4 regions of the Clostridioides sp. LIBA-2809 genome follow, and region 3 is predicted to be linked to each of the others. Evidence: riboswitches for the same ligand, from Rfam matches in the RefSeq annotation. Region 3 holds a riboswitch; each other region holds the start of a gene.
What was found. Region 3 has a riboswitch for cyclic di-GMP ahead of ACTG44_RS18110 (Cys-Gln thioester bond-forming surface protein). Riboswitches for the same ligand answer to the same signal wherever they lie in the genome.

Region 1: another riboswitch for cyclic di-GMP. It lies ahead of ACTG44_RS15685 (SrtB-anchored collagen-binding adhesin); the one in region 3 lies ahead of ACTG44_RS18110 (Cys-Gln thioester bond-forming surface protein).
Region 2: another riboswitch for cyclic di-GMP. It lies ahead of ACTG44_RS19315 (type II secretion system protein); the one in region 3 lies ahead of ACTG44_RS18110 (Cys-Gln thioester bond-forming surface protein).
Region 4: another riboswitch for cyclic di-GMP. It lies ahead of ACTG44_RS15500 (M60 family metallopeptidase); the one in region 3 lies ahead of ACTG44_RS18110 (Cys-Gln thioester bond-forming surface protein).

The regions. Positions count from the first base shown of each region.
Region 1 covers NZ_CP197004.1:3,316,133-3,321,924, forward strand. Annotated here, with positions in the region: gene ACTG44_RS15685 (SrtB-anchored collagen-binding adhesin) at 1-2,810, opposite strand, end outside; cyclic di-GMP riboswitch class II at 2,923-3,008, opposite strand; gene ACTG44_RS15690 (cation diffusion facilitator family transporter) at 3,134-4,312, opposite strand; gene ACTG44_RS15695 (alpha/beta hydrolase family protein) at 4,545-5,792, opposite strand, start outside.
Region 2 covers NZ_CP197004.1:4,098,966-4,104,757, reverse strand. Annotated here, with positions in the region: gene ACTG44_RS19320 (ribose-phosphate diphosphokinase) at 1-405, shown strand, start outside; cyclic di-GMP riboswitch class II at 1,246-1,331, shown strand; gene ACTG44_RS19315 (type II secretion system protein) at 1,492-1,977, shown strand; gene ACTG44_RS19310 (GspE/PulE family protein) at 2,122-3,798, shown strand; gene ACTG44_RS19305 (type II secretion system F family protein) at 3,810-5,018, shown strand; gene ACTG44_RS19300 (PilN domain-containing protein) at 5,033-5,792, shown strand, end outside.
Region 3 covers NZ_CP197004.1:3,836,106-3,841,897, reverse strand. Annotated here, with positions in the region: gene ACTG44_RS18130 (DUF4364 family protein) at 1-276, opposite strand, end outside; gene ACTG44_RS18125 (alpha/beta-type small acid-soluble spore protein) at 467-670, opposite strand; gene ACTG44_RS18120 (polysaccharide deacetylase family protein) at 961-1,725, shown strand; gene prdC (proline reductase-associated electron transfer protein PrdC) at 2,114-3,427, shown strand; cyclic di-GMP riboswitch class II at 3,864-3,949, shown strand; gene ACTG44_RS18110 (Cys-Gln thioester bond-forming surface protein) at 3,965-5,792, shown strand, end outside.
Region 4 covers NZ_CP197004.1:3,275,615-3,281,406, reverse strand. Annotated here, with positions in the region: gene ACTG44_RS15510 (cell wall-binding repeat-containing protein) at 1-307, shown strand, start outside; gene ACTG44_RS15505 (cell wall-binding protein Cwp9) at 791-2,194, shown strand; cyclic di-GMP riboswitch class I at 2,415-2,500, shown strand; gene ACTG44_RS15500 (M60 family metallopeptidase) at 2,622-5,792, shown strand, end outside.

The DNA.
Region 1 (5,792 bases), 520 kb from region 3:
GTCTTTGGTGGTACTGGCGGATTTACTAAAGTATCATCTTTCACTTTATCATTTTTTTCTTCTGATACTGATGGTTTTACTACTTCTGTTATTGGAACAATTGGTTTAACAGGCTTTTCTATTACATCATCTGATGGTGGTATTGGTGGATTCACTACCTCTGGTATAGGAGGATTTACCACATCATCTGATGGTGGTATTGGTGGATTCAACACTATTTCATCTGTGTCAGATGGTCTTGATGATTTACTTGGTTTATCTGTACTTGGTGGCACTGGTGGATTTACTACTGGTTCATCTGGATTTGGTGGTACTGGTGGATTTTCTTGTTTTACATTTTCTATATTTCCAATATCCACAATTCTACCAATATCTTTCTTATCAATATTAACTTTGATTTTGTCCTTTAATTTTTCATATCCACTTGGAGCCATTATTTCTACTAAATAATATGTTCCTGGTTTTTTTACACTAGATTGAATTATACCATCTTCATCACTAACTAAATTCTTAACTACTACATTTCCAGATACATCTTCTAAATTAAATTTAGCACCTGAAAGTGCGCTTTTATCTAAAGCATCTACTTTTTTAGCTTCAAAAGCATAACCTTGCTTAGTAGTTTCTACTCCAGGAGGACTTGAGCCATTAATCTGAGCTACATTTTGTATAGTCTCTCCAACTTTTACATCCGTGAAATCTGCATCAAATGTAACCCAACTTTGCACAGGTTCGCCTTCTTTTATCTGCTTAAATTCATATTTATTTACTAATCTTATAGTGTTTTTTCCATCTCCAGCTTCTTTTTTAAGTTCAAGATTATCAGAATATTTTATATTAGATATTTTTAAAGCTGGATTTACTTTATCCAAAAGATTTACTTGACCTGAATCATAAACACCATAAGTTGACATATTTATTTTGTATTTAACAATCTGATTATCATTGCTATTTAAGACTTTTTTATCAACTTCTTTTTTTGCACTTATTAATCCAGAATTCTTCTTAAAACTTATCTCATCACTTTTATCAACTTTACTGTTATTTGCATCAAGAACAGCTCTATTTGTATAACTATCTTCAATACTAATAACCTTTAATGTATAAGCTATATAAAATTTTGATTCTACTTCTTCTTTACTAAGATTAATTGTAAATCCAGTTATAACTTTATCTACTTGACCACTTTCATTTCTTTTTTCTTCTAGTTTATACGAAATGTTGTTGGCAATTTTTTCTTTACTCCAAGGAGTCCAACTTCCATTCATTGGAATTTCTACAACTCTAAAATCATGTCCAGCTTCTCCTGCTGTAGTTAATCTCATACCTTCTGGTATGTTATCTGTTATAACAACATTACTTATTGGTGACTTATCATCATTTACTGAAATCTGATAGTTTATTACTTGACCAACTTGAGTAATATTTGTTGCTCCTGAATGCCCTTTAGTCAAAAGATAATCGCTACCTCTATCAAATACACTTACAGTAGCATCGTCTTCTTGTACCTTCTTACCATCAGATTCTATCCTAGCTACATTTTTATATTTATTATCATGTTTTGCATTTTCATCACTAATTCTAGCTTTATATTTAACTGTATACGCTTTATCTATATTCCCAAAATTAACTGAGATAGAGTTTGTATTCTGTTCAATGTTAAAATCACTCACTTCTTTCCCATCACTTGCTACTACACTCACAGAATTATTTACCAATGTCAACCCTTCTGGAAGTTCATCATACAAAATAATGTCTTTTAATTCTTCCTGTTTTTCATTTACTTGTATACTATAATTTATATCTTTATTTTTAACTGGCATAAATACAGTAGTTGATTTTCTTCCTTCAACAAGCTTTTTAAGTGTTCCTTTAGCCTCTTCTACATCGTCCTTATCTCCAGGCTTTATTTCTACATCCACATCTCCACTTCCACTTTCTATCTTTCCAGTAGTTTCAATATGAATTTTTGTATTTGTTTCTTCATCAACCTTTTTAACATATGCTTCTAGACCTATTTTCCCTTGCATTATACTTTGACCATTAGGTAGTTCTCTAAATGTAAGTGTGTATTCTCCATTACTTTCTGTTTTATCAAAACATTCACTTGTATAATCTAAATTAACTTTATTAAATACATCTGGCACCTTGAAAGTTATTGAATCACCTGCTTGTATTCCCTTTGATGTTGGAGTATAAGTTAATTTAAATGATATTTTTTTCATTGATTCAGTTTCTATTGTACTATTATTAATTTTTATAATGAATCCATAATCTTCATTCTCTTCATTAAGTTCTTCTTCTAAAGTTTTTAATAGATTTTCATCTTCTAATGGCTTCTCTTCTTTTGGAATCTGCTCTGTATTTTTATTGTCTAATGGCTTCTCCTCTTCTGGAGTCTGCTCTGGCTTTTTATTGTCTGATGGTTTTTCTCCTTCTGGAGTTTGTTCCGGCTTTTTATTGTCTGATGGCTTCTCCTCTTCTGGAGTCTGCTCTGGTTTTTTATTATCTGATGGTTTTTCTACTTCTGGAGTCTGTTCCGGCTTTTTATTGTCTGATGGCTTCTCCTCTTCTGGAGTCTGCTCTGGTTTTTTATTATCTGATGGCTTCTCTCCTTCTGGAGTCTGCTCTGGCTTTTTATTATCTGATGGCTTCTCTTCCCCACTTGATGAACTAGTTGAGCTATTTTGACTCTGACTGTTATCTCCTAATTCCGAAGCATAAGATACAGTTGGATATATTGTAGATACTACCATACTTAAAATCATAATTAAGCTTATTAATAATGCCCTTTTATTACCCTTCTTCATATAGATTTCTCCCCTCTATACTGTCTATAGTTTATAAATTTCCATTGATATCCCATTTAAATTAATTTTTATCAAAAAATTATACAAAAAAAGCTATGAAAATAAATAAATTTATATTCATAGCCGGTTGCACCACTGACTCAGTATGTCCATAAGGCGCCCAATAATAAGACATACATCAACATCTCTATAATATTTTATAAAAAACAATTAAAATTGTTATATTCATACTAAATACAATTATATATTTATATTATATAATGACTATATCTTATTGTCTATATATTTTACATTTTTTTCCTTATAACAATTTTAGGTAATCATTAAATAAAATCCTTATCCACAACAATTACACAATTATATTCAGGATTCATCTCCTTAACTAATCTCGTTATATCTTCTTTTAAATCTTCTTCTGACATATTTTTAGAGAACTCAGAAGGATTAACTACTATATCAAACACTAAATTTTTCTTATTTCCTTTTCCAACTATTCTAAAATCATGCATAGATTTTACGAGACTATTTTTCTTAAGTATTTTTTCAAGTTCTTCCTTTGCTGACATAACTTCTTCATCTTCAAGACATATAGGGTCCATGTGAATTACCAAATATATATCCAATTTTTCAGATATTTCTCTCTCAGCAGTATCTATGATTTCATGAATTTCCATTATATCTATATTTGATGGAATTTCTGCATGTATAGATGCAATACATCGTCCAACTCCATAGTTATGGATTATTAAATCATGTGTCCCTATAATATGTTTATAAGATAGTAATAATTCTATAATGGATTTTACCATTTCTTCATCTGGGGCTTCTCCTAGAAGAGGATTTATAGTATCTTTTACAAGTGAAAATCCAGCATAAAGTATTACTAGTGATACTGCAATACCAACATAGCCATCTATAGGAAAACTAGTAAACCTAGCTATAACAAATGATATTACTACACAACTCGATGTGAATACGTCTCCTAAAGCATCAAGTGAAACTGCTTTTAATGCTGAAGAATTAATTTTATTTCCCATAAATTTATTAAATTTACTTAACCAAACTTTAATCATTATAGAAGCAATTAAAAGTACAAGAGGTATTACTTCAAATTTTATAGGTACTGGATTTACTATCCTTTCTACAGATGACTTTATAAATTGAAGTCCTACCAACATCACCATAAATGCTACTATTAATGCGGATAAATATTCTATTCTTCCATGTCCAAAAGGATGCTCTTTATCAGCTGGCTTACTTGCTAATTTGAATCCTATCATAGTTATTGCTGAAGATGCCATATCAGAAAGATTGTTAAATGCATCAGCCATTATGGCTATACTTGCTGTGAGCATACCTATAGACACCTTTACTACAAATAAAAGTAAATTAGATAATATACCTACTACACCAGCTACATAACCATACTTATTTCTAACATCTCTATTTTGAACATTTTCACTATCTTTGATAAATGTTTTGACTAGGATTTTTGAAAACATAAAACTTACCCTCCTTGTCTTCTATTTTATTAACAAATTTTAGAATTTATATCTTTATTTATGATAACATAATTTGTATATAAAATTCTTAAAAGTTACTCTATCTTAATAAGATATTATTAGCCTTATTTTCATACAGCCATTATAAAAGCAACATATTTTCAGTTTAAATTCTTGAAGTCTAACAAAATTAGCCCTAGATATTTTATAATTTTACCTAGGACTTATATTACTATTTTATACCAACTATTTTATTTAACATAATTGAACCTGTATCTGGATTTTCAAATTCAAATTTAATGCCTTTTACATTAGATAAATCTATGTTTTTAAACTTTTCAATAGGTATTATTGTATCACTTACTGGAGTATATCTTGACCAAAACTCCATAAATTTTCCTTCTACATATTCATCTCTCACAGCTTTACCCTCAAAATATTTTATAGCAGACACTTTATCATTATCCATTATTACACTACTTTCTTTTCCTTTAGAATCAATTAAGCTAAGTTTAACTGAAACCTTCTTATCTTTACTATTTAACTCACTAGGAGAATTCAACGCCCATCTAAATTTTAGTGCAGAGTAATCTTTTAAATTTTTATTACTTAAAGGTAACTCTATTTTTGCTTCTTTAGATTTCCAATCAACTTGCAATAAATCAACATCTTCACTTGAGCTTATATTACTAAAAAGTTTTGCAGTATCTTTATCTAATCTCTCTGATTCAACTACCTCTTTTGTATCAACATCACTTGAATCTATATCTTTAAATGATTTTTGATTGAATAAATCTAAAGAACCATTATATTTAACTTTGTTTAATGTCTGATACCCATACATTTTATATGGCAATCCCTTTTTACTAAAAATAGGTGATTCGCTATCATCAAAGTCAAAAATAGATTTCATATAGTCAACTGCATAATTAGAAAAGAAATCTCTATGTTCTTCTTTACATAATTTTTCAGGATAAGTCCCATCCGTATCTCGTGGTGCAGAAAATTCCTTTTCTCCCAAAACTGAGTTATATGCATTATGATTTCCACCTACTAAATAAGTTAGTCCCAATGGGCTTTTTCTATTTTTATCTAAGGATATAGCATGAAAAATATCATCTCCACTGTGAATAACATCTCCATCGTACTCTGATACTATTATTGTTGTTGGTATATCTGGAAACTTTTCTATCGGACTATTATAGGCTGGTGTAAGTGATATAATTCCTTTTATTCCCTTAAACTCTTTTTGTATTTGGTCTTGTGCTATTTTGAATACACCAGAACCAGCTACAGAATGACCTATAAGACCAATATTATTTAAATCAACTTTATCTTTAAGATATACTCCAAATCCGTTTTTATTTCCCTCATTTGCATCTTGAAATGCTTTTATATAAGCCTGAGTTAAATATGTGATTCTCTCGTTTTCTACAGGTTCTCCATACTTAAAAGTATAGTTTACTGAAGTATCAATAGA
Region 2 (5,792 bases), 260 kb from region 3:
TTTGCTAATTCTTTAAATGGAGAAGTGCCAATAGCTATAATAGATAAGAGAAGACCAAAAGCTAATGTATGTGAAGTTATGAACTTAATAGGTGATGTTAAAGGTAAAAATGTTATACTATTAGATGATATGATAGATACAGCTGGAACAATAGTTAATGCGGCAAATGCACTTAAAGAGTTTGGTGCAAAAGATGTTTATGCTTGTTGTACTCATGGTGTATTATCAGGACCAGCTATTGAGAGAATTTCTAATTCAGAGATAAGTGAGTTAATAGTTCTTGATACTATACAACTTCCTGAAGAAAAAAGAATAGATAAAATAAAGATAAAAACTGTAGCTCCTTTATTTGGAGATGCTATAAGAATGATATTCTCTAACGAATCAGTAAGTAAATTATTCTAATTTATTGGACTTATAAGAGTTGCTTAAAAGGATATAAAACTTTTGAGCAACTCTTTTTTGATACTTAAATTTATAGAGCTGTCTTTTATTTATTATAAGAGTATATGCGATTTTAGAAAAAGATTATGTTTTAGAATTTATAATAGATACGTAAAAAGAAATATGAAAAAGTGCATAAATAATGAATATTATGAATATAAAAAATATTTGGAAAAAGTATTGAAAAATTTCAGATTATGTAGTATTATGTAAATATAAACAAAGAAAGAGGTGTTTCCAATGGGAAGGTCAGAAGATGAACCCCTAATACTTAAATGATTCAGCCACAATCTAGAAGGAATATAAAAGTCTATTGAAAGTTTATTTATAAGAATTGAAAATAGTATCTATTCTATATCTTTGATGTTTGTGAGAGGGTTCTGGATTATATAAAGTTACTGTAAAGAAAGTAATTTTGCACAATGAGCATATCTGTAAATGAAGAGTTTCATTTATATAGTGATTGTGGCTGAATCATAATTAAAAGAGATAGAATGTTTATAATAGATGATTTTAATAAAATACTATATTGTAATAGCTTCTAGCTTTCAAATAAATATTAGCAAAGGATGGAAATGACAATGATAAAACTAAATGATAATTTATAAATATCTCCTTACGATATATGATAATTGTAGGGAGATGTTTCTTTTTTTGTATAGTATAATTATTTGTATGAACTGTGTTTCAATATGTAAATTATTGGTATATATAAATAATATAAACTTAGTTGATAAAATTTGGTAACTATTATATAATATAAGTGGATATGTATATATAATTATGCATTACCCTGAATTTAATAAAAATAGAAACGTTGATATATGTTCTGTGATTTGGGCACCTTAGAACATATGGAGTTAGTGGTGCAACCGGCTATGGAATTGTATTTATTTATGGATACTTTTATTTTCATAGCATTTTTTGTTTTAAAATGGTTATATGCTAGAAATAAATCTGGTTAGTACGTGTAAATAATTTTACTTAGATTTTTAACCAGATATATTATAAGTAAGTATTAATTAAAAAATTTGAGGGGGAATAAAAATGAAGTTAAGAAAGAATAAAAAAGGTTTCACTTTAGTGGAATTATTGGTAGTAATTGCAATTATAGGTATATTAGCAGTAGTAGCAGTTCCAGCTTTATTTAGTAATATAAATAAGGCTAAGGTAGCAAGTGTTGAGTCTGATTATAGTTCAGTTAAGAGTGCAGCATTATCTTATTATGCAGATACTAACACATTACCTACAGATATAAAAACACACTTAAAATCATACTTGGAATCTGATATAGAAAATTCTGATATTGGTGGAACTTATGGTTTAGTTAAAGTTAGTGATAGTAAAAAATTAGCATTATTGATAGATGGCGTAACAATAACAAAAGAACAAGCAGATAAACTAGTATCTGACATAGGAAAAGATAAGGTTTATACAAATGTAGATGTAGCTAAAGAGCATGAGTTAGATGATGCTTTTAATGGTAAAATATATATAATTCTTATAGATAATTTAGAAACTAGTGCTGAGTAGTATCTTCAATATTTAATTATATGTAAACTTAATGATAAATATAATAAAAAAGACAGGAAGAAAATCTTCCTGTCTTTTATACTATTTTATTTAATGTCCAATCACAAATGATGATATAATTGAGATAGTAAAGGAGTGAAATCTGTGGCTAAAAAAGTTAGAATAGGAGACAAACTGGTTGAAAAAGGATACATAACAGAAGACCAGCTTAAATGGGCATTATCAGAGCAAAAAAACAGTGGAAAAAGACTAGGAGAATTTCTAGTACAAGAAGGTCTTATAGATAGTAACTTATTAATAAGTGTATTAAAAGAACTTTTGGATATAGAAAGTGTATTTTTAGAAGGAACAGAAATAGACACATTAGCTACAAAAATGGTTCCAGAAAATATATGCAAAAGATATGCTGTATTTCCATTCAAAATAGATGGAAACAAGATATGTCTAGCCATGTCAGACCCACAAGATAGAGAAGCAGTTCAAGATGTAAGACGTATGTCAGGTAAAGATGTAGAGATATTTATATCGAGTGCAGAAGATATAAACAAAGCAATAGGTCATGCTTATGCACATTCAGAAATAAATAAAGCTATGACTGAGTACAACAAGAATAGAACTGGTGGAGTAAGAGAAACAGTAATACTTGAAGAAGATGTAAATGCAGCTCCAATAGTAAGATTAGTAAACAACATACTAGAAAATGCTGTTAGAATGGAAGCAAGTGATATACATATAGAACAAAGCGAAAATTACATGCGTGTTAGATTTAGGATAGATGGAATGTTAAGGGAATATATGAGGATGAACTCAGCACCATACAAAGCAGTAGTAAGTCGTATCAAGATAATGTCAGATATAAATATATCTGAAAAGAGAATACCGCAAGATGGCAGAATCTATTTAAAAGTAGATAACAAACCTATAGATTTTAGGGTTTCTACAATGCCAACTAATAGGGATGAAAAGATAGCCATGAGGGTTCTTGATAAGAGTAATTTTATGGTTAGTAAAGAAGTACTAGGAATAGATGAACATGGCTCTAAGATATATGACGAGTTGATAAACACTCCTTATGGACTTATATTGGTAGTTGGCCCTACTGGAAGTGGAAAGACAACTACACTATATTCAATGTTAAATCAATTAAATACAGAAAATAGAAACCTCTTAACAATAGAAGACCCTATAGAGTATGAATTACCTGGTGTAAATCAATCTCAGATAAATGAAAAAGCAGGTCTTACCTTTGCCAGTGGGCTTAGAGCTTTTATGCGTCAAGACCCAGATATAATAATGGTTGGGGAGATAAGAGATACTGAAACTGCAGAAATAGCAATTAGAGCTTCTCTTACAGGACATTTAGTTTTAAGTACATTACATGCAAATACAGCAGTTGGAGCAATTTCACGTCTTTTAGATATGGATGTAGAAAGTTTTCTGATAACTTCATCCGTTTTAGGGGTAATATCTCAAAGACTTACAAGAAAAATATGTGAGCATTGTAGGGTTTCATATGAAGCAGACATTGGAGAAAAAAAGGCTCTTGGTATTGATGTAAATGAATCAGTAACTATTTATAAAGGAGAAGGATGTGAAAGATGCAATAATACAGGATATAAGGGGCGTCTAGGTATATTTGAGATGCTTGAAATTACACCAGAAATAAAAGAGTTAATAGATTCATCTGCCAATCAAAGAGAAATTTTAAAGGTGGCTAGAAAACAAGGCATGATTAGTCTGAAAGAGGATATAGTTAAAAAGGTTTTAAATGGAAAGACAACAGTAGAAGAAATGATTAGAATAATTTTGATGACTGATTAAAGGATGATATTATGAAAAGTTTTAAGTATACAGTAATAAAAGAGGATGGAAAAAAACAAACTGATGTAATTGAAGCCAATGATTTTAATGAAGCTAGAAGTCTCCTTAGAAAAAGAAATCTTAGAGTTCTTGAAATTAAAGAAAGTAAAAGTAAAAACATAAGTGTCTTTAGTAGAAAGAGAAAAAAAGACTTAGGAGCTGACCAGATAAGCCACTTTTGTAGACAGTTTGCTATTATAGTATCTTCTGGTATAAATAGTATCTCAGGTCTAGAAACATTAGCTAGAAGGTCAACTAATGTTACCTTGAGAGAAGAGATTAATCGTATAGTAGCAGAAATAAAAATAGGTTCTACTATTGCAGATTCAATGCTTTCACCAAAATCAAAGTTTCCAAAATTACTTGGAGCTATGATAGCTACAGGTGAGGCTACAGGTAAATTAGATGAAGTACTAAAAAGTATGGCTTCATTTTATGATAGTGAACACAGGGTTAAGCAAAAGCTTAGAAATGCGGCAACATATCCATTAATAGTTTTGATTTCTTCCTTTGTAATGATTTTTATATTTACAGCATTTATGGTGCCTAAGATGGTGAATTCAATTACAACAGTAGGAGCATCTCTGCCACTTATAACAAGAATTGTTATGGGGTTTGGTGTGTTTATGAAGAATTTTTGGATAATAGTACTTCTAGCTATTATATTGTCTATTTACCAATTTAAGAAGTATCTAAAAACACCCATTGGTAGAGCACATAAAGATAGAGTCATAAATAAGATTCCTATTTTAGGAAAAGGAATAAACTGTATGGTGGCTACACGGTTTTCAAGAGCATTGTATCTATTTGTATCAACAGGATACCCTTTAGTTCAGGGGCTTGATTATATTATAGATAGTGTAAATAATACCATGGCAGAAAAGATTTTGGCATCAGCCAAAGATGGAATAACAAGAGGTGAGGGCTTAGCAGAGAACTTAGAAAGATATACATATTTTGATTCTGTACTAGTACAGATGATAGCTATAGGGGAGCAGACAGGGGAGTTAGAGAATATAAGTAGACAGATGGCCGAATTCTATGAGTATGAATCCGAAATTTATTTAAATAGGATGGCATCAATGATAGAACCTGTTTTAATAATTGCAGTTGGTATTATAGTTGCGGTACTGGTTGTATCAATATTTATGCCAATGCTTAGTATATATGATGCTATGTAGGAGGGAAAGGACAAATGAACAAGGTTTATGTATCATATTATGGCGATTCTATTTCCATAGTTGAGGGCAGATATAAACATGATAAAGATAAGTTTTATATAAAAAATTTTAATGCGTTTTCAATAGAGGATATTGCACAAGATTTTTCTAAGGAAAAGTATGCTCTATTGAGATACGCATTAGAAAATGTGAAGTTAAAATCAAGACACGTAGTTTTTTGTTTAAATACAAGAGATGTAATTCTAAAACCCCAAAAACTCCCTAAGATGGATAAAAAGGATTTAGATGGATTTATGAAGCTAGAAATGGATGAGATGATGGCTTTGGAATCAGATGAATATGTGTTTTCATATGAAGTATCTAGTGAAACATCAGATAGCTCAACTGGTGAGGAGTCAAGTTTGAATCTTATCATTGGAGCTATAAAAAAGGAAGAAATAAACGCAATTGTAGAGATAATGCATGAGTTCGATTTAATATTAGATAGAATAGATACGTTATCAACAGCTTATTTAAGAATCCTTAAAAATTTAGATTACAGTGACATAATGGTAACTAATATAAGTGACAATAGTACAATTATAAATATATATAAGAAAGATACTTTATTTATTAGTGATAACATACCTATAAGAATAACTGCAAAAGACATGGAAATGCAGTTATTAAATGTAGTAGAAGAATCAAAAGGTCTTATGAATTACTATTCATCAAGAAACTTTGGTAAAGTTACAGACACTATATTAATCTTAGGAAAAAGATATTCCAATAAAT
Region 3 (5,792 bases):
AACACTAGTAGGTATTCGATTAAAGAAGTATTCTAGACTTTCTACGCCTCTTTGAGTAAGAGCATAATATTCTCTGTCAGAGTCTTTATATGTAGTCAAAAACTTAGATTCCATAAGCTGAGATAAAAGCTGTTGTAATGAGAAGTAATTCATCATTTCAGTCTCTAATACTACTTGAGTTATTTGAGAATTAGTTAAATCCATTTTAATTTTTTCTAAGATATATAAAATTAAAAGTTTATGATACGCTAATTCTTCAGACGAGTTTTCAAACATAAATATCATCCTCCGTCAAACTATTTCTATATATAATATATTAAACTAATTTATACAAAATTAAAAGAACAATTTGTATAGTATTATTAATCTTTAACAAATCATATAAAATTAATTTTATAAATAAATACAGAGAAATAGGGCTGCTAATTAGCAGCCCTGTTGATACCCAGGTGTCAAAATTTACTATCTATTTTCCAGCCATTTGTCTTTCAGCCATTTCAACTAATTTCTTAGTCATGTATCCACCAACATATCCATTTTCTCTAGCTGTTAAGTTACCTTTGTCTATGTTCTCATAGTTAGATAAACCTATTTCGTTAGCTATTTCTAATTTCATTTGGTTTAAAGCAGCTTTTGCTTCTGGCACTACTGTTCTGTTTGAATTTGACATAGTAAATTTCCTCCTCAAATAATTAGTTTATGATGTCTAACAACACTTTTATTTATGTGATGTTAATACTAATTTCTCCAAAATAAAAACAATATATACAGAAAAATAAAGGTAAAAATGTAAAAAATATAAAAAAATTAAATAAATGAGTATTTTAGAGCATTTAACTGGGTCAAGATAGACTTTGTTTTTTTCTTTATTGTCCTATAAATTAAATATTACAGTACTTTTTTGAGCTAAAAAAAAATAAATTTTAAATATAGAAGAAATTATCTAAAAGGGGGAATAGTATGAAAAGAGAAGTTAAAAGAACTAAAGCTTTGATATATAGTGTTTTATTTTTTTCATTATTATTAGTATTAATATTTGCTTTTGTTTGTGGAATAAAGTACATATGTTCTAAATCTGACAACTCAAAAATGCCTATATATAAAGTTGATACAAATGAGAAAAAAATAGCTTTAAGTTTTGACGTGGCATGGGGAACTAATAATATGGATGAAATTCTAAATACTTTAGATAAACATAATATAAAAGCTACTTTTTTTCTAGTTGGTAGTTGGGTTGATGATAATGAAGATATTGTAAAGGCTATAGATGAAAGAGGTCATGAAATTGGAAACCATTCAAATACCCATGCTAATTTGAAAGAAATATCAAAAGAAGATATAACAAAAGAAATAGAAACGACATCGGGAAAGATATTTAATATAACAGGGAAAAAGACCAATCTGTTTAGACCACCTTTTGGAGATGTAAACAACAAAGCTATGGACATTTGTAGTGATTTAGGTTATAAAGTAATTAAGTGGGATGTGGATTCTATAGACTGGAAAGAGCTTGGACCAAACCACGTAATTGAAAAAGTAATAAAAGAATCTCAACCTGGTTCAATAGTTTTATTTCATGCTAATATAAATGATGTAGATAACTACTTGGACACTATAATAAGTAAACTTAAAAAAGATGGATACAATTTAGTAAAGGTATCAGACTTACTATATAAAGATAATTACATAGTTGACTCTAATGGAGTGCAAAAACCTAGGAATTAATAAGTAATAAATGTATATTTTAAGTAAAGTTGTGGTAAATTATATAATATATGTTAGAAAAGTGTCGATAAAAAGACGGTGTCTATTTTTTGACACTTTTTATGCATGTATGCGATATCAATAATTATAGATTAAATTAATTAAAAAAGTGTCTAATAATTGACTTATTTAAAATAAGTTTAAATATTTTAAATAAGTTATGAATGCTGTAAGACAGTATTTTCAAAGGATATAAGTTTGTTTAAAAGTTGGCATAGAAATTGCTTTGTTAATAAGCGATATGTTCTATAGAAATAAACAATATGTTAAGACATTGTAATAGAAAAACAACATTAACATTATTTGAACAGCTTATAAAAAAATTAATATACTTAAGGGGGCGTACTAGTTGAACAAACTATATTCTATTTTATTAAAACAACACGTTGGTGGTCCAGATAAACCAGTAGTAAGTGTTGGAGATGTAGTAAAAAAAGGAACTCTAATCGCAGAACCAGCTGGATTAGGGGCAAATATTTATGCCAGTGTTAGTGGAAAAATAAGTGAAATAAATGACCAAGCTATAGTAATCGAAGCTGATGAAGTACAAGATGATACTTTTGAACCATTAAAAGGAGAAAGTATACTTGACTTAATTAAAGAAGCTGGAGTTGTAGGAATGGGTGGAGCAGGATTCCCTACTCATATAAAATTAAACATAGATTTAAAAGGTGGAACAATATTAGCAAATGCAGCTGAATGTGAACCTTTATTAGCTCACAACATAAAAGAAATAGAAGAAAGACCAGAAATAGTTTATCAAGGTATAAAATACGCTATGGAAGTTACTAATGCTGGAAAAGGTATGCTAGCAATAAAAAGCAAGCATCCAGAAGCAATAGCAGCATTCAAAAAAGTAATAAAGCCAGGAGATAACATAGAAGTTGCAGAACTAGTTGACATGTACCCAATGGGAGAAGAGAGAGCGATAGTAAGAGATGTTCTAGGTAAATTACTTGAGCCAACTCAATTACCTTCAGAAGCTAATGCAGTAGTAATAAATGTAGAGACATTAACTAGAATAGTAGAAGCTGTTGAGCAAAAAAGACCAGTTATATCTAAAAATGTAACTGTAGTTGGACAATTAAACAGTGGAAAAGAATCTATAGTATTTGAAGATGTACCTATCGGAACTACTGTTGGAGAATTAATTGAAAGAGCTGGTGGAATAAAAGGTGAATACGGAGAGATAATCTTAGGAGGACCTTTCACTGGTAAAGCTACTACTTTAGATACTCCAATAACTAAAACTAGTGGTGGTATAATAGTTACTATGCCATTTGTTAATGAAAAGAGAAAAATGGGTCTTTTAGTCTGTGCATGTGGACCTAATGAAGAAAGAATGAGAGACATAGCAGCTAAAATGGGAGTTACTGATATAGTATCAGTTCAAAAATGTAAACAAGCTCAAGAAATTAAAGGTGCATTAAAATGTGAAAATCCAGGACACTGTCCAGGACAAGCTCAAAAATGTATAGAATTTAAGAAAGCTGGAGCAGAAGTTATATTAATAGGAAACTGTACTGACTGTAGTAACACAGTAATGGGTTCTGCACCAAAATTAAAATTAGGTGTATATCATATTACTGACCATGTAATGAGAACAGTTAATCACCCATTAATAAGAAGAATAAAAGGTGACGTAAGATTAAAAATAAAATAATATAATATAAATAATAATATAATATAAAAATATATGAAAAAAACATCCTTAGAAAAGTTTGAAAAATTACTTTAAGGATGTTTTTTGTTGCAATATGACGATAAGATTATGGAATAATATAAATAATATGGAAGAAATAGACAAAAGGTAATGCATAATGTATAATGATGGAAATAGCTATTAAAATTATATTAGACAAAAATAAAGACTCAAATATGTGGCCATATTGACAAGTAAAAATTTAATGAAGTCAATCATCCAACAGGGTAAAGTTTTTGTGTTATATCAAGATACTCTATGGTATCTTTTTTAGTGTGAAAATATATTTTTGTCTTTTATTAATCAAGAATATCTTAAATAATAAGATTATATTTTAGGATATTCATAAAAAGTGCACTTAAAATACTTAAAAATAAGAATTAAAAATTACTAAAAACCTATTTATAGAAACTGTGAAGTATATCTTAAACCTGGGCACTTAAAAGATATATGGAGTTAGTAGTGCAACCTGCTATAAATATAAATAGGAGGAAAATCTTGAAAATAAAAATTAAAAAATCAAGTATAATTAGTTTAGTAATTGCTTTTAGTATAGCATTTACTGCATTTGCACCAATAATATCTTATGCTGACGAAGTAGATGGAAAAGATATAATACTCGATGGAGAGAAACCAACAGTAGGAGAAACACCAGATGGAGAGAAGCCAACAGTAGGAGAGACGCCAGATGGAGACAAACCAACAGTAGAAGAGACACCAGATGGGGATAAACCAACAGTAGGAGAGACGCCAGATGGAGAGAAACCAACAGTAGAAGAGACGCCAGATGGAGAAAAACCAACAGTAGGAGAGACACCAGATGGGGATAAACCAACAGTAGGAGAAACACCAGATGGAGAGAAGCCAACAGTAGGAGAGACACCAGATGGAGAAAAACCAACAGTAGGAGAGACACCAGATGGGGATAAACCATCATTAGAAGAAGTACCAAATGAAATGATACCATCAGAAGAAGAAAAATTAGAAGTGGAAGAAATGAGTTTGAAGAAGAACATTGAAGATATTCTTAATCTTACTGTATCTCAAATAAATAAGATTGTATATAATTTCTGGGAAGACGAAAATGATGTAAAAACAGATGAACAGTCAGAAATTTATGAGGTACTTACTTCACGAGATGGAAATACTAGCTTTTGGTCTAATAATAAAAATTCAAAAGTAAAGAATAGTTGTTTATTAAAAGAAACAGATGGTTCAAATAGACCTTATTTTGATTTAAGATTTGATGATATTACAAAAACTTTAACTTTCGATTATGTAATAGAGGGTCTTATAGGTGCAAGCCATAAGGATGGTAAATATGTAATAGAAGGTGAAGATGGAGAACAAACTGCATTTTGTTACAATAATCATTTAAAATCTCCAAGTAATAAAAATAAGAGTCCATACTTACCAGCAGAAGATTTTAATGGTCAAGAAAATAAAAATGAAGATGCAATTAAATCTATACTATATGCAGGTTCTGAGTTTGATGGATTTGGATATAAGCAACAATTTAATTTAGGTGGAAAAGAATATGAAGGTATGATTCATTTTGCAACTCAAGATGCAATTTGGATTATGCTTGGGCAAATGAATGAACAAGAGAGACTTAAGCTTTATCAAACTCTTATAGATTCTTATGATAGATTGATAGAGAATGCAAATACTGAAGAAGAAAAAGCTAAATATCTGAAAGACAAGGAAGCTCAAATAAATAGAAAAGCTTATTTAGAAGCATTATTAGAAGCTGGTCGTAATGAGTTAAAGCCAAATGATACAGGAAAACCTAGTTTAAGTAGTGGTTTAACTGATATTAAATTTGATAAAATTCAAGATGGAACTTATGAAACAGAATCTATAGCCCTAGTAGGTTATAGTGGTGTGGTTAAGTTGAAATTACCAGATGGAGTAACTGCTTATGATGAAAACGGAAATGTAATAGGTACAGGTGAAGTAGAGATTTCAACACAACAAAAGTTTAAACTTAAGAGCATAGATAAGCCAAATGTAAAAGATAAGGTATCTGCATTATCTTATGATTATATTTTCCCAAAAGCCATTCAATATTTTAAGACAGTTTTTGATTTTGGAGAAAAAGACCACTCATCTGTATTACCAGCTAGTAAGCAAAATTTATTGAGCTATACAATAGAACAAAAAAGTGGTGAAGTAGTTGATTTCAATATAGGTGTACCAACGGATGGAGACCCAGATGTAAATCCACCAATACCACCAAATAATGATAATAATGACTCAAACGGGCATAAACCTAAGCCATCACCACCATCAGATGACACAGTGATAAATCCACCAGTACCACCAT
Region 4 (5,792 bases), 560 kb from region 3:
AAACAGAAAAGACACTAATGCTAAAGTAATCAACAAGTACTATGCAGGAGCAACTAAAGCATATGTTGCAAAAGATGGTTATGTAGGTGGAAACGGACAATTAGTTGATGCACTTACAGCAGCACCACTTGCAGCTAGTGCAAAGGCACCAATAATATTAACGACAGAAGAACTTTCTAAGTCACAAGAAGAAGTAGTTGAATTAAGACTTAAGAATACTACTAAGTTAGTACAAATAGGTGAAGGAATAGCTAAAAATGCTATTGAGAAAATAGCAGAAAAAATAAACTTATTTACTAGAAACTAATAGTATATAAAATTTAAATTTGTAAGTTTATTTAGATAATGTTTAGCTAAGTAAGATATAATATAGATAATAAATAAGTATAAACAATTAAAATAGAAATAATGAAAAGATGGTATCTTAAAATAAGTTAGGATACCATCTTTTTATTGTTTTTGATTATTATATCTTGTAGTCACTGTATTCTAAGATATCCATTTAAAAAACTTTGAACATAAGAAAGTTTATAGAAAATAAATACTTATTAAATTATATTGTTTTGAGTGTATAACTTAATAAAACTTTTGAGACTATCACTTAATTAAAGAAAATAAGTTATAATGTTTTGAATTTATGAATAATAAAAACTTTAATTATATTGTTTGAGTTAGATGGATAACTATGGTATCATATATAAAATATGGTAACAAAATTGTAACTTTTTATTAAGTTTAAGTAAAATCAATATAACAAAATTATAAAAACTAATATTGGGGGTAAAAAAATATGAAGAATAGTAGAAAGATATTTGCTATAGGACTTACACTATTTTTAGTAATGGTAAATACTCCTAGAGTAAATGCGCTCACATCAGTTGAACAAATAAAAGGAACTGACAGATATGAGACAGCAGCAAAAATAGCAGACAAACAAAACTACAATACAGCAATACTAATCAATTCGGATAATAGCTTGTCAGATGGCTTGAGTGCAAGTGGTTTAGCAGGAGCATTAAACGCGCCTATTTTAATGACAAAACAAAATCAAATCCCAAATACTACTATGGAAAGATTAAACAAAGCAAATACTATATATATAATAGGTTCAGAATCGACAATAAGTAAAAATGTTGAAAATCAGTTACTATCTAAAAAGAAGGTTGTACAAAGAATATTTGGTGAGAATAGATTTGATACAAGCATAAAAATAGCTGAAAAAATCAAAGAAATCAAACCAATAGATAAAGTAATTATAGCTAATGGAATTACAGGAGAAGCAGATGCAATAAGTGCATCACCAGTAGCAGCAAGAGATGGAGTACCTATAATACTTACAGATGGAGGCAGTGTAGGATTTGATACAACAGGATTAAAGAGTTATGCACTTGGTTCTAGTGAGATAATAAGTGATGAACTGGTTAAGAGTACAAATTCTGTTAGATTAGGTGGAACAGATAGATTTGATACCAATAAGAGAGTTATACAAGAGTTCTATAAAGACAGTAAAGAATTTTATTTAAGTAAGGGTATGCAACTAACTGATGCATTGGCAGCTTCTACAATAGCAAAAAATGCGCCTGTGGTTTTAGTTGAAAATGGTAGCAATAAGAGTATTTTAAGTGGTGCAGATAAATTGACTGTACTAGGAGGAATAAATCAAAATGTCATCAAGCAATGTATAAATCAAGCTTCGCCAAACCAACAAGGATTGTACTATAATCCAAATGATAAAGTATTTAAGGATAGGATAAAGGGAAAAATATATGCTCTTACAAAACAATACAGAAAAGAAAATGGAGTAAGAGAGTTATCTGTAGCAAGTAGATTAGAAGGTCTAGCAAATGACTGGTCTAATTTAATGGCAAATAAAAAGACTTTATCTCACACTATAAATGGTAAAAATTCGTATTCTACTTTTTTGAAGTATCTAGATTGGAGTGAGATTAAACCTGGATACATTTCTGTTCAAGGGGAAAATATAATTAAGTATAAAATCCCAGATAAGCCTGTATATACGAATAGAGATGCAGATGATATAGGAAACTTTATTTTTAATGAGTGGAAGACAAATCCTGAGGAAGGTACAAATATGTTACATAAGGGATATGAAATAATGGGATTTGGATTAACTATGACAGGAGATAAGACTATATATGCAACACATGAGTTTTATGGAAGATATAAAGAATAGGTGTTTATAGAGATTTAAATACTTTGATAATAATATATAGATAAGCGCTGGAAATATGTAATAAGATAATAATTAGAAAATAACATATAAGTAATGTATTTATAATGATAAAGAATATTTATATTAACATAATAATATAAATATTCTTTTTTTGTATTTTAACATAAAAAAATTGTATTAAAAAGTTTAAATATAGTATAAAATGGGTATAAAAGCATTGAAAATTAAATGGCAAAATTAGGGAAATCTAATGACGCAAAACTATAGGGATTAAAGCTTATAAAGCCATATCAGCCAGTTGCTAAAAAGAGCAAGTTCTTTTTATTTATAATAAAGATTCTCTTTGAGTGTCTTTTTTTATTGTCTGAAACTATAGCATTTAAATTCATGGAAAATTAAAGATTTATTGAGGGAGGATTGTTATTTCATGAAAAAGGCAATATCTTGTGTACTAGCAGTGTCCATGTGTAGTGCACCATTGAATGTTTTTGCAGAGCCTATATTAGAGGGAAAACTAAGGGCAGTTGAAAAATCAGTTACAGAAAAGCTAAAGGGGAATCTAGAAGTGGATTTAAATTTTTCACTTCCAATCAAAAATAATGAATCAGAAAGTATAACTGATATACAACTACAATTAAAAGATGGTAGTAATAATAGTGGGATAATAAAACTTGGAGGTAAAAATTCAGGAAGTATAAATATAGGAACAGATACTATAGAATATACTATCAAAAAATTATCTGCAAATAGAAGTGAAATAAAAGAAAAAGATGAAAATATATCATATTATAATATTATGTTCAGCAATTTACCTGTTGGAAAATACAAGGTAGAAGTATCTGGAAGTGGATTTAAGAATAAAGAAGTTAAAGATATTGATATATCAAGTTATTCTCAAAGGGTTTTATTAAGTAATAGAGCAAGTGTAGATAGTAAAAATAAACCTTTAAACTATGAACTATTCTTAATGGGTGATGTAAATGGAGACGGAAAAGTAGATAAAAATGATTATAATGAAGTTTTAGAAAATATAGATTCAAATAAAAAAGAATATGATTTAAATAGAGATGGAAAGGTAGATATTGCTGACCTAGACTATGTACATAAAAATCTAGGACAAAATGAAAATGCAAATAGTCTAGAAAGTATAGTACCTACCAATCCTATAGTAGATACAAGTAAGGTAACATTAGAAGAAAATAGTGATACAAATATTCAAGGTACTATAGAAGATTTGTTTAGTGGAGAAAACAATGGAGTTACAATATCTCCAGCAAATAAAGATGATAAAATATCAGAAGAAAAACCGGCAGTGATGGATATAGCTTTATCAGAAGCACTTGATATGGAAGTCATAAATATTAAAGCTCCTGAAGGGAGTGCTCCAGCAAAAGGAATAGTTGAGGTTACGGATAAAGATGGTAATGTTCAACAGATTCCTTATGAAAACAAAGAGTATGTGAAAACTTTAAAAGAAGAACAACAAGAAGAAGTAAATAATAAAGAAGAAAATACAGAGCAATCTGATAATAACTCAGATAATACTCAAGAAGAAAACAATGATAAAGAAGAATCAGATTCTAATACAAATGAACAAGAAAACAATGATAAAGAGAGTAATGATAAAGAAAGCTCATCAACTGATAAATCTGATTTAGACAAAGATACACCAAAAGAAGATAATAATATTAGTAAAGATGATAACTCTACGACATCTACATATAGTAGGTCAGCTTTAGAAACATATGCAGAAGTTCAAAATAGCGATATAGTTATAAATCTTGGTAAACAAGTAGCAGTGAAAAAGATAACTATAAAAATAACAGCTACAACAGCTAATGATAGAAATCTTGCAGAAATATCTAAAGTTGAGTTTTTAAATAATGTTTATGAAGAAATACCAAAGCCAGAAATGAATATACCAAAAATTAATAAAATAGCAACTAGTACTGCTGTTGGAAATGAAAAGGTATCTTTTTATTGGAACAATGAAGTAAATGTATCTGCATATGAACTTATATTAGATACAATTGATAGTAAAGGTAAAGTATTATCAACTAAAAAACTACAAACTAGTAAAAATACTATAGAAGTTAGAGATATAGAAGCATATGGATTATATAGAGTTAGCATACAATCTTTAAATGGAGATTGGTCTAGTGGATACAAAGATGCAACATCAGAGAATTTAGATGGAGTACCAGAAAATGTAGACTCAAACTATAAGCCAATACAATTTAGCCCAGATAGTATATTAGAGTTTCAAGTTGTTCCAGATACAAGACCAGAGCCACCAGAAGGCATAAGTATTAAAGGAAGATTTAAAGCTCTTGATGTAAGTTGGAAAAATCATAAACAAGCTAAAGATTTTGATTTATATTACAGAGAAAAAGGTTCTAATGGCTCTTGGATAAAATACAATGATAAGCTTATTCGTGGAACAAGTTCAAAAATAGAAGGGCTTAAGGATAATACAACATATGAAGTTAGAATGACAGCTACTAACCACTTAGGTACTAGTGGAATGTCTAAGATATATCTAGGTACAACTGAAAGTGTAGATGCACCAACAACACCTAACTATAGACTGATTAACACTACTAAGTCTGATGCTGGATATGGAATACCAACTAATCATATAGTAGATGTAACTTATCCAGCTGGATATGATAAAAGTGAATATAGTGATAAAAATCCATTTGATAAATTTAATATAGTAGATGGAGATTTTACAACACATTGGACTTTCCCAGAATATAATGCTGCTGAGGGAACAAATAGAGGTCCAATCATAACTTTTGATAAAGCTTATACTATGGATACTTTTATGGCTACACCTAGATTTGATATTTCTGATAAGACAATAAATGACTTTGAGATACGCTATTGGGATGAAAATGGTCAATTACATAATTTAGGCGATGTACCTTTTGAAACAAAGACAGACCCTGTAAATAATAATAAATACGTAATGGTTAGATTAAAAGAACCAATAAATGCGACTAAGATACAAGTTAGTGTCTGTTCATCTTATTCATATAAATCTAATATATCAGAGCTTAAATTCTATGAGTATGACAGTATAGAAAAAGAGGTAAGAGACTTATTTACAGACGATTTACAAGTTGAATTAAAAGAAGGTATAACTCAAGAAAAAATAACAGAACTAAAAGATAGACTTAATACTCCAGATACAGCAAGTGGAGAATATCATCCATATAAAACAGTTATAGAAAGAGAATTAAAATTAGCTCAAGACTTATATAATGATAGAGCAACACTTACTGATGTGACTACTGTTAATCAAGATATAAATGTATCAGGAAAATATAAAGATAAGAGTGGAAACTATACTGTTAAGTCGAATAACTTAGGTATGGGAAATGACTGGCAGGCATTAGGTGTAGCTGCTAGAGCTGGAGATGAAATTACGATATATGTTGGAAGTAAAAGTGGTAAGACTCCTAAGTTAATATATACTCAATATTATGGAGAGTCTGGAGCATATAAGAGTGGAGAAATAAATCTTAGCACTGGTAAAAATGTAATTCAGCTGAGTAAGATTCATAGCTTAGATGCAGAACGTGGAGGAAGCTTA